2 regions of the Mesorhizobium sp. M0340 genome follow, and region 2 is predicted to be linked to the other one. Evidence: predicted binding sites of a transcription regulator. Region 2 holds the regulator's gene; the other holds the start of a gene.

Region 1 (4,415 bases), on a different contig from region 2:
CAACGTCAACGCCTTCTGGCAGCGCATCATCACCGGTGTGCTGATCATCGTCATCGTCTATTTCGACGGGCTGCGCCGCCGCGGCAAATAGACCGCCTCCCCACAACCGCCGGCCTCGCGACAGCAGAGCCGGCGGTGCCATGAACCGACTGGATTGAAGCATGAAAGCCGTCGTCTGCCGCTCGCCCGGCGAACTTGTCCTCGAAGATCGTCCGGCGCCTGGCGCGCCGCCAGCCGGCTGGGCGCTGGTCGCCGTCAGCCATGTCGGCATCTGCGGCACCGACTATCACATCTTCGAAGGCAAGCACCCGTTCCTCGCCTATCCCCGCATCATGGGCCACGAAGTTTCCGGCACCGTGATCGAGGTTGGTGAGGGCGTCGATCTGGCAATCGGCGAACCGGTGGTCGTCAATCCCTATCTCGCATGCGGCAAGTGCATCGCGTGCCGGCAAGGCAAGCCGAATTGCTGCGTCAGGATCGAGGTGCTCGGCGTCCACCGCGACGGCGCCATGTGCGAGCAAATCCCGGTGCCGGCGCAAAATCTTTATCCGGCAAACGGCTTGTCGCTGGCCGATGCTGCTGCCGTCGAATTCCTGGCGATCGGCGCCCATGCGGTGCGGCGCTCGCTGGCTGATCCAGGTGCGCGCACGCTGGTCATCGGCGCCGGCCCGATCGGGCTCGGCACGGCGCTGTTCGCCCGCATCGCCGGGCTCGACGTGACGCTGCTCGACATGAGTGCGGAGAGGCTGGGGTTCGCCGAAAGCGAACTCGGCTTCGCGACCCTCGACGGCTCGCAGGGTGCTGCTGCGGACCTGGTGCGGCAAGCAACCCACGGCGACGGTTTTGACATGGTTTTCGATGCCACCGGCAACACCCAGTCGGTGCAGTCGGCCTTCGCCCATGTCGCGCATGGCGGGGCGCTGGTCCTGGTCAGCGTCGTCAAGGACGACATCGCCTTTTCCGATCCCGAATTCCACAAGCGCGAGATGATGCTGATCGGCAGCCGCAACGCGCTGCGTGCCGATTTCGACCATGTCGCCGCCTCGATCCGCAACGGCGCGGTGCCGTTGGCAAAGCTCGTCACGCACCGCACCACGCTTGGCAAAACGCCGCACGATCTTGCCCGCTGGGCGCATGAGAAGTCCGGCCTGATCAAGGCGGTTATCCAGGTCGGATGATGCCAGGGCTGGCGCATCTCAGAGCGCCGATAGTTTGAGCTCGATCCGCTCGGCCGGGAAGCGCGACTCCGAAAACTGGATCGGCTGACCGTCGGGCGTGACGTTAACGGCGACCGTCACTAGCACGATGGCGCCGGGCTGCAGGTCGAGGTCCGCAAGGTCGGCGGCATCCGCATGGCGCGCCGACAGCACCGTCGATTGCCGCAGATAGTCGTCAATGCCGAAACGTGCCAGCGATGCGGTGATCGAACCGGTTTCCGCCATGGCAGCATCGATGCCGGCAAAGCGCCTGGCATCGAACCAGCCGGCAGCGCGGGACACCGGCATTCCATCGGCTTCGCCGCGCGTTTCCAGACGTATCACGTCGGCCCCCTTTGCAAGGCCTAAGCTCTCTGCCACACGACGGTTGGCAGGCTCGACCGATGATGCAAGCAAGGTGATATGCCGCTCGGACGCCTGTCCTTGCAATCCTTCGGAAAAGCGGGTGCGGGCGCCGATCGGATATGACAGCCGCCTGCGCGACAGCACGAAGGTGCCGCGCCCCTGCTCTGCCCTGAGCACACCCTCCTGCACCAGCGCTGCAATGGCGCTGCGGACGGTGTGGCGGTTGACGCCATAGCGCTCGGCAAGTGCCACCTCCGGCGGCAACGCCGCATTTTCGGGAAAATCGCCGACGGCAATCGAATGCAGGATCTGATCGGCGATCTGCCGCCACAGCGCGACACCGCTGCGCCGCTCGATGCTGTTGGCTTGTCCGATCATTTTCTGCCCCAACCTTTGCGCCCCCTCTTCTCGCCCTGTCATGCACCCGTCATAGACACGCATTAGATAATAGGTATAATTTGTATAATTGTCTATATCAATAGACAAGTGTCGATGCAAGGGAGTGTTAACCATGCGAGGACAGGAAGCGCGCGATCAGGCTGAGCGCAAGGCCGTTATGACAACGCTGGCGCAATCGACCGGCGACGATATCGTCCGTCTGTGGAACGAAGCCGGCCTGCCTTCTGAGGCGGAACTCCTGCGCGGCCCCGAAACCGGCCTGGTGACCGTGCGTGGCCGCATCGGTGGCGGCGGCGCGCCGTTCAACGTTGGCGAGGCGACGGTCACCCGCGCCACCGTCAGGCTCGCCTCCGGACAGGTCGGCCACTGCTATGCGCTCGGCCGCGACAAGCAGAAGGCAAGGCTGGCGGCAATCGCCGACGCGCTCTGGCAGGACCCGGCTCACCGCAACGAGGTCGAGGCCAGGCTCGTCGCGCCCTTGCGGGCGGCACTGGCCAAGGCCCGTGACCAGCGCCGCGCCGAGACGGCGGCGACCAAGGTCGATTTCTTCACCATGGTACGCGGAGAAGACTGATGGACATCGCAACCCAAGCGATCGAAGGCGGCTTTGCCGATCCGGTGTTCGACGCCCAGACGGTCTTCCGCGCAGTGATGGACGCGATGGCGCGGCCGGGCACACTGCAGCCCCTGCCGGTCTTTACCCATCCACCGACGCCGCTGTCAGCCACCGCGGGCGCCATTGCGCTGGCGCTGTGCGATAACGACACGCCGCTCTGGCTCGACCCCGCCTTGCAGGCTTCAGCGACGGTGAAATCCTGGCTTGGCTTCCATACCGGCGCGCCGCTGGCCAACACATCGGCCGACGCGCATTTCGCGCTGATCGCCACCCCGGCCGAGATGATGGCGCTCGACGGGTTTTCGCAAGGCACCCAGGATTATCCCGATCGCTCCACGACGCTGATCCTCGAGGTCAGCGATCTTGTCTCCGGCGCTCCGCTGCTGCTCGAAGGCCCGGGCATCGAGAAGACGGCGACGATCGCGCCGGCGCAAATGCCGCGCCATTTCGTCGAGCAATGGAAGCAGAACAACCAGCGCTTTCCGCGTGGCGTCGACATCATCCTCGCCACGTCCGAAGCAATTGCCTGCCTGCCGCGCACGACGCGCATCAAGATGATGGAGGCATAGGATGTATGTCGCGGTAAAGGGTGGCGAAGCGGCCATTCGCAACGCCCACAAACTGCTCGCCGACCGCCGGCGCGGCGATCGTTCGGTGCCCGCACTTCGCCTCAACCAGATCGTCGAGCAGCTGGCGCTCGGCGTCGACCGGGTGATGAGTGAAGGTTCGCTCTACGACACGGAATTGGCGGCACTCGCCATCGTCCAGGCGCGCGGCGACATGATCGAGGCGATCTTCCTCATTCGCGCCTACCGCACCACGCTGCCGCGCTTCGGCTACACCAGGGCGGTCGAAACCGGCACGATGCTGGTCGAGCGGCGCGTGTCGGCCACCTACAAGGACCTGCCCGGCGGCCAGTTGCTCGGCCCGACTTTCGACTACACCCACCGGCTGCTCGATCCCGAGCTTGCTGCAGGCGGCGAAGTCGCCGAGCCGGAGCAGCGTGCCGGCGAAGCGGAAGCCATGCCGCGCGTGTCGGCGATCCTCGCCCGCGAGGGCCTGATCGAATCCGACGGCGACATGCCTGAAGATCATGTCCCCGGCGACATCACCCGCGAGCCGCTCGAATTCCCGATGGCGCGCGACATCCGCCTGCAGGCGTTGTCGCGCGGCGATGAGGGGTTTTTATTGGCGCTCGGCTATTCCACCCAGCGCGGCTATGCGCGCAACCATCCCTTCGTCGGTGAGGTCCGTATCGGTGAGGTCGAGCTGGAGCTCGACGTGCCGGAACTGCCTTTCGCAGTGCCGCTCGGCAGTATCCGCGTCACCGAGTGCCAGATGGTCAACCAGTTCAAGGGCTCGGCCAAGGCGCCGCCGCAATTCACCCGCGGCTACGGCCTTGTCTTCGGCCAGAGCGAGCGCAAGGCGATGGCCATGGCGCTATGCGACCGCGCGCTGCGTGCCTCGGAGTTGGGTGAGGATGTCGTCGCCGCCGCCCAGGACGAGGAGTTCGTCATCTCGCATTCCGACAATGTCCAGGCGACCGGCTTCGTCGAGCATCTGAAGCTGCCGCATTATGTCGATTTCCAAGCCGAGCTCGACCTCGTGCGCCGCATGCGCGCCGAGCACGACGCCCGCGAAAACGCCGGCAAGGCCGAAGAGAAGAGAGAGGCCGCGGAATGACCGCACAACCAACCGACATCGCCACCTACAACTTCGCCTATCTCGACGAGCAGACCAAGCGGATGATCCGCCGGGCGATCCTCAAGGGTATCGCCATCCCTGGCTATCAGGTGCCGTTCGCCTCGCGCGAAATGCCGATGCCCTATGGGTGGGGC
Region 2 (4,415 bases):
CTGTGCGAGGATGATCAGCGCATTGGCACCCTGCGAGATCAGGCTCTCGACGTCGGTGAGCTGCTTGCCGGGGTTGGACTGTGCGTCGGCGGAAATATACTTGTCGCCGGCGGCCTCGATGGCCGCCTTCATTGCGGCCTCGTCGGTCTTCCAGCGCTCTTCCTGGAAGTTCGACCAGGAAACGCCGATGACCTTGTCTTTCGCCTGCGCCACCGACGCCAGCGCCAGCGTCATGGCGACACCCGCCAGAATGGCGGTCGTGAATCTCTTCATCATATCCTCCCTGCGCCGCGTACGGCGTGACCAATTGCTCAACGACCAGCTTGGAAGCTCTAATTTTTTCGAGCCTCGAAAAAATACTGGCCCGATCTCCGGCTGCTGTCAACATCGATTGTGATGGATTTTGATGACTCTGCGAGTTTTTTCGAGCGTCGGAATAAACGATGACAGCGCCACCTGCATCTGACACTATTTGCCGCATCTGACACTATTTGTCGGACATTACCGACGGCTTCCGGTTCATGAGCGGCCGCGGCAACCGGGAGGAAAGCAAAACGATGTCGGTCGGAATCCGCCACGACGATTTGCGCCGGCGCAACCGGGCGATGGTGATCTCGGCGGTGCGCCGGGCCGGCCAGCCATCGCGTACGGAGATCGCAGCCACCACCGGCCTCAGTCATTCAACCATATCGGCGATCTCCTCCGACCTGATACGGGAAGGCATCCTCGCCGAGAGCAAGGCAAGTGAGCCCGTTTCGTTGAAACGCGGTCGTCCGCAGGTCGGCCTCGCCCTCAACCCGGAAGCGGCGGCGGTGCTGACCGTGGTGTTGTCGCTGAATTTCCTGTCGGCCGCCATTATCGACTATGCGGGACAGGTGGTCGCCGAGGAACAGCGCCGGCTGGACACGCTGACCATGCCGCGCGACGAACTGATCCGCGAATGCAGGGCCATCGTCCGGCGCCGGCTTGAGGACCCAGACCTTGACGTCCGCAGTGTCGCCCGCATCGCCCTGGCGATTCAGGGCATTACCGACTCCCCTGCACGCGCCATGCTGTGGTCGCCGATCACGCCGCAGACCGACATCGCCTTTGCCGACATGCTGGAGGACGAATTCGGTATCCCGGCCACGGTGGAGAACGACTGCAATATGATGGCGGTGGCTTTGCGCTGGCGCGATCCGGATCGCTATCGCGACGACTTCATCGCCATCCTGCTTTCGCATGGCATCGGTATGGGGCTTGTGCTGAAGGGCGAACTGTTCACCGGGACGCATTCCTCGGGCGGCGAATTTGGCCACATGATCCATCGTCCGGGCGGAGCGCTCTGCCGTTGCGGGCGGCGCGGCTGCGTCGAAGCCTATGCCGGCAACTATGCCATCTGGCGCAACGCCAGGCAGATGAGCGAAGACAGCGAACCTATCGCCGACGTCAGCGACGCCGACATGCGCGCTCTGGCGGCCCGCGCGCGCGAGAAGGATGGGCCGGAACGCGAGGCCTACCGCAAGGCCGGCGAAGCGCTGGGTTTCGGTCTCGGCTCGCTGTTCGCGCTGATCGATCCAGCACCGGTCGCGATGGTCGGCGCCAGTGCCGCTGCCTTCGATCTGATCGAGCCGGCCTTGCGCAAGGCCATCGCCCAGACCGCCGGTGGCCAGCATTCGGGCTCGATCTCCTTCGACACCGAGCCAAACGAATTGCCGCTGATCCGCGAAGGCTGCGCGATGCGGGCGTTAAGCTTCGTCGACCAGGAGATTTTCGCGCCGGGCGCGCAAATGAGGCCCGGCGTCAGAAGGAACGTCGCCTGACCAGGCGGGTCAATCTTCCCTGATCGCATAGCCGGCGCCGCGGATGGTGCGGATGACATCCGGCATGCGGCCGTTATTGACGGCTTTGCGCAGCCGCCCGACATGCACGTCGACGGTGCGTTCGTCGATATAGATCGTCTCGCCCCAGACATTATCGAGCAACTGGCTACGCGAGAAGACGCGGCCCGGATGCCGCATCATGAACTCGAGCAGCCGGAATTCGGTCGGCCCGAGCCGGATCTCGCTCTTCTTGCGATAAACCCGGTGCGATTCGCGATCGAGCACGATGTCGCCGACCTTCAGCACGCTGGACAGCACTTCCGGCTTGGCGCGCCGCAGCAGCGCCTTGACCCTGGCCATGAATTCCGGTGTCGAAAACGGTTTGACCAGATAGTCGTCGGCGCCGGTCGAAAGACCGCGCACCCGGTCGCTCTCCTCGCCGCGCGCGGTCAGCATGATGATCGGCAGCCGCTCGGTTTCGGGGCGCACGCGCAACCTGCGGCAGAGCTCGATGCCGGAAACCGCCGGTATCATCCAGTCGAGCACCAGAAGGTCGGGCACATTTTCCTGCAAACGGATCTCGGCTTCGTCGCCGCGTGTCACCACCTCGACCTGGTAGCCTTCGGATTCGAGATTGTAGCGGAGCAGCACGCCCAACGGCTCCTCGTCCTCCACCACCATTATGCGTGGTGCGATCATCGGCTGGGCACCCCCATCATGTCACCGGTGCAGGCATTGTCGTTTCGTCCTGCTTCGGACGATTGACCGGCAATTGCTCGCCGGTCAGCACATAGTACGCATTTTCGGCGATGTTGGTGACATGGTCGCCGATCCGCTCGAGATTCTTGGCGCAGAACAGCAGATGCGTGCAAGCGGTGATGTTGCGCGGATCTTCCATCATGTAGGTCAACAGCTCGCGGAACACCGACGTGTATTTGACGTCGATGCGCTCGTCGGCGGCGCGCAGCTTGGCCAACGCGGCCGCATCGCCTGCAGCATATTCCTCGATGACGCCCTGCACCTGGATGAGCACTAGCTGCGCCATCGCATCGATGGAATGCGATAGGTCGCGCGGCGTGACGCTGAGGCCGACCGCGCTCACACGCTTGGCGATGTTCTTGGCAAGGTCGCCGATGCGTTCGAGGTCGCCGGCCATGCGGATCGCTCCGACGACATGGCGCAGATCGTGAGCCATTGGCTGGCGCTTGGCGATCAGGGTGATGGCGCGATCGTCCAGTTCGCGTTGACGCGCATCCATGATGGCGTCGTCGGAGACGACGCGTTGCGCCAGCACGTTGTCGGAATTCAACAGGGCCTTGGTCGCCCCGCCGACCATCGAACCGGCGAGGTCGGCCATGTCGCGGATCAGCTTGCTGATCTGCTCGAGATCCTCGTCGAAAGAAGCGACTGTGTGTTCGCCCATGGTCCTGTCCTCATATGCATGATCGGAACGGCTCAGCCGAAGCGGCCGGTGATGTAGTCCTGCGTGCGCTTCTCGCGGGGCGACGTGAATATCTTCTCGGTCCGGTCGAACTCGACCAGTTCACCCAGATACATGAAGGCGGTCTGGCGCGACACGCGCGCCGCTTGCTGCATGTTGTGGGTGACGATGACGATCGTGTAGTCGGCTTGCAGCTCGTCGATCAGTTCCTCGATCTTGGCCGTCGACAGCGGGTCGAGGGCCGAAGCCGGTTCGTCGAGCAGAATGACTTCCGGCTTCACTGCCACGGTGCGCGCGATGCAGAGCCGCTGCTGCTGGCCACCGGACAGGCTCAACCCGCTGGCGTTTAGCTTGTCCTTGACCTCGCTCCACAGCGCGGCCCGCTTCAACGCTTGCTCGACGCGGCCGTCCATCTCGGACTTGCCGAGATTCTCGTAGAGCCTGACGCCGAATGCTATGTTCTCGTAGATCGACATCGGGAACGGCGTCGGCTTCTGGAACACCATGCCGATCTTTGTCCTGAGGAGGTTGAGATCCTGCGACCGGTCGAGAATGTTCTTGCCGTCGAGCAGCACCTGGCCCTCGGCGGTCTGTTTCGGGTAGAGCTCGTAGATGCGGTTGAAGACGCGCAGCAGCGTCGATTTCCCGCAACCCGAAGGGCCGATGAAGGCTGTGACGCTGCGCTCGGGCAGCGACAGGCTGATGTCCTTCAGCGCCTTGCTCTGGCCGTAGTAGAAGTTGAGGTTCTTGACCTCGATCTTCGTCTTCTCGGTGGCCGTTTCGGTCATCGTCATGTCCGGGGACAACATCTGTGTCATCTGTCCTCTCTGCGTCCGGTAAGGCTGCGGGCGAGGATGCTCAAGCCCAGAACCGTCAGGGTGATTATGAGTGCGCCGGTCCACGCCAATTGCTGCCATTCCTCGTAAGGGCTGAGAGCGAACTGGAAGATGGTCACCGGCAGGCTGGCCATCGGCGCGTTGATATTGCTGCTCCAGAACTGGTTGTTGAGCGCGGTGAAGAGCAGCGGCGCCGTCTCGCCGGAAATGCGTGCTATCGCCAGCAATATGCCGGTGACGATGCCGGACAATGCGGCGCGGTAGGCGACCGAACGGATCACCACCCAGCGTGGCGCGCCGATCGCGGCACCGGCTTCACGCAACGCGTTCGGCACC

Evidence for each region. The regulator PhoB, encoded in region 2, activates phosphate uptake and scavenging genes when phosphate is short. The targets are predictions, from matches to a motif close to TGTCATNNANCTGTCAT.
Region 1: phnF (phosphonate metabolism transcriptional regulator PhnF) is a predicted target of PhoB. The motif match lies at 1,977-1,993, and genes of this name have one in related genera.

What each region holds. Positions count from the first base shown of each region.
Region 1 covers NZ_JAMYRR010000002.1:21,637-26,051, reverse strand. The annotation lists gene NKI79_RS02825 (ABC transporter permease) at 1-91, shown strand, start outside; gene NKI79_RS02820 (zinc-binding alcohol dehydrogenase family protein) at 162-1,178, shown strand; gene phnF (phosphonate metabolism transcriptional regulator PhnF) at 1,197-1,940, opposite strand; gene phnG (phosphonate C-P lyase system protein PhnG) at 2,074-2,535, shown strand; gene phnH (phosphonate C-P lyase system protein PhnH) at 2,535-3,146, shown strand; gene NKI79_RS02800 (carbon-phosphorus lyase complex subunit) at 3,148-4,260, shown strand; gene NKI79_RS02795 (alpha-D-ribose 1-methylphosphonate 5-phosphate C-P-lyase PhnJ) at 4,257-4,415, shown strand, end outside.
Region 2 covers NZ_JAMYRR010000019.1:54,017-58,431, reverse strand. The annotation lists gene xylF (D-xylose ABC transporter substrate-binding protein) at 1-273, opposite strand, end outside; gene NKI79_RS24230 (ROK family protein) at 558-1,802, shown strand; gene phoB (phosphate regulon transcriptional regulator PhoB) at 1,812-2,501, opposite strand; gene phoU (phosphate signaling complex protein PhoU) at 2,518-3,225, opposite strand; gene pstB (phosphate ABC transporter ATP-binding protein PstB) at 3,258-4,061, opposite strand; gene pstA (phosphate ABC transporter permease PstA) at 4,058-4,415, opposite strand, start outside.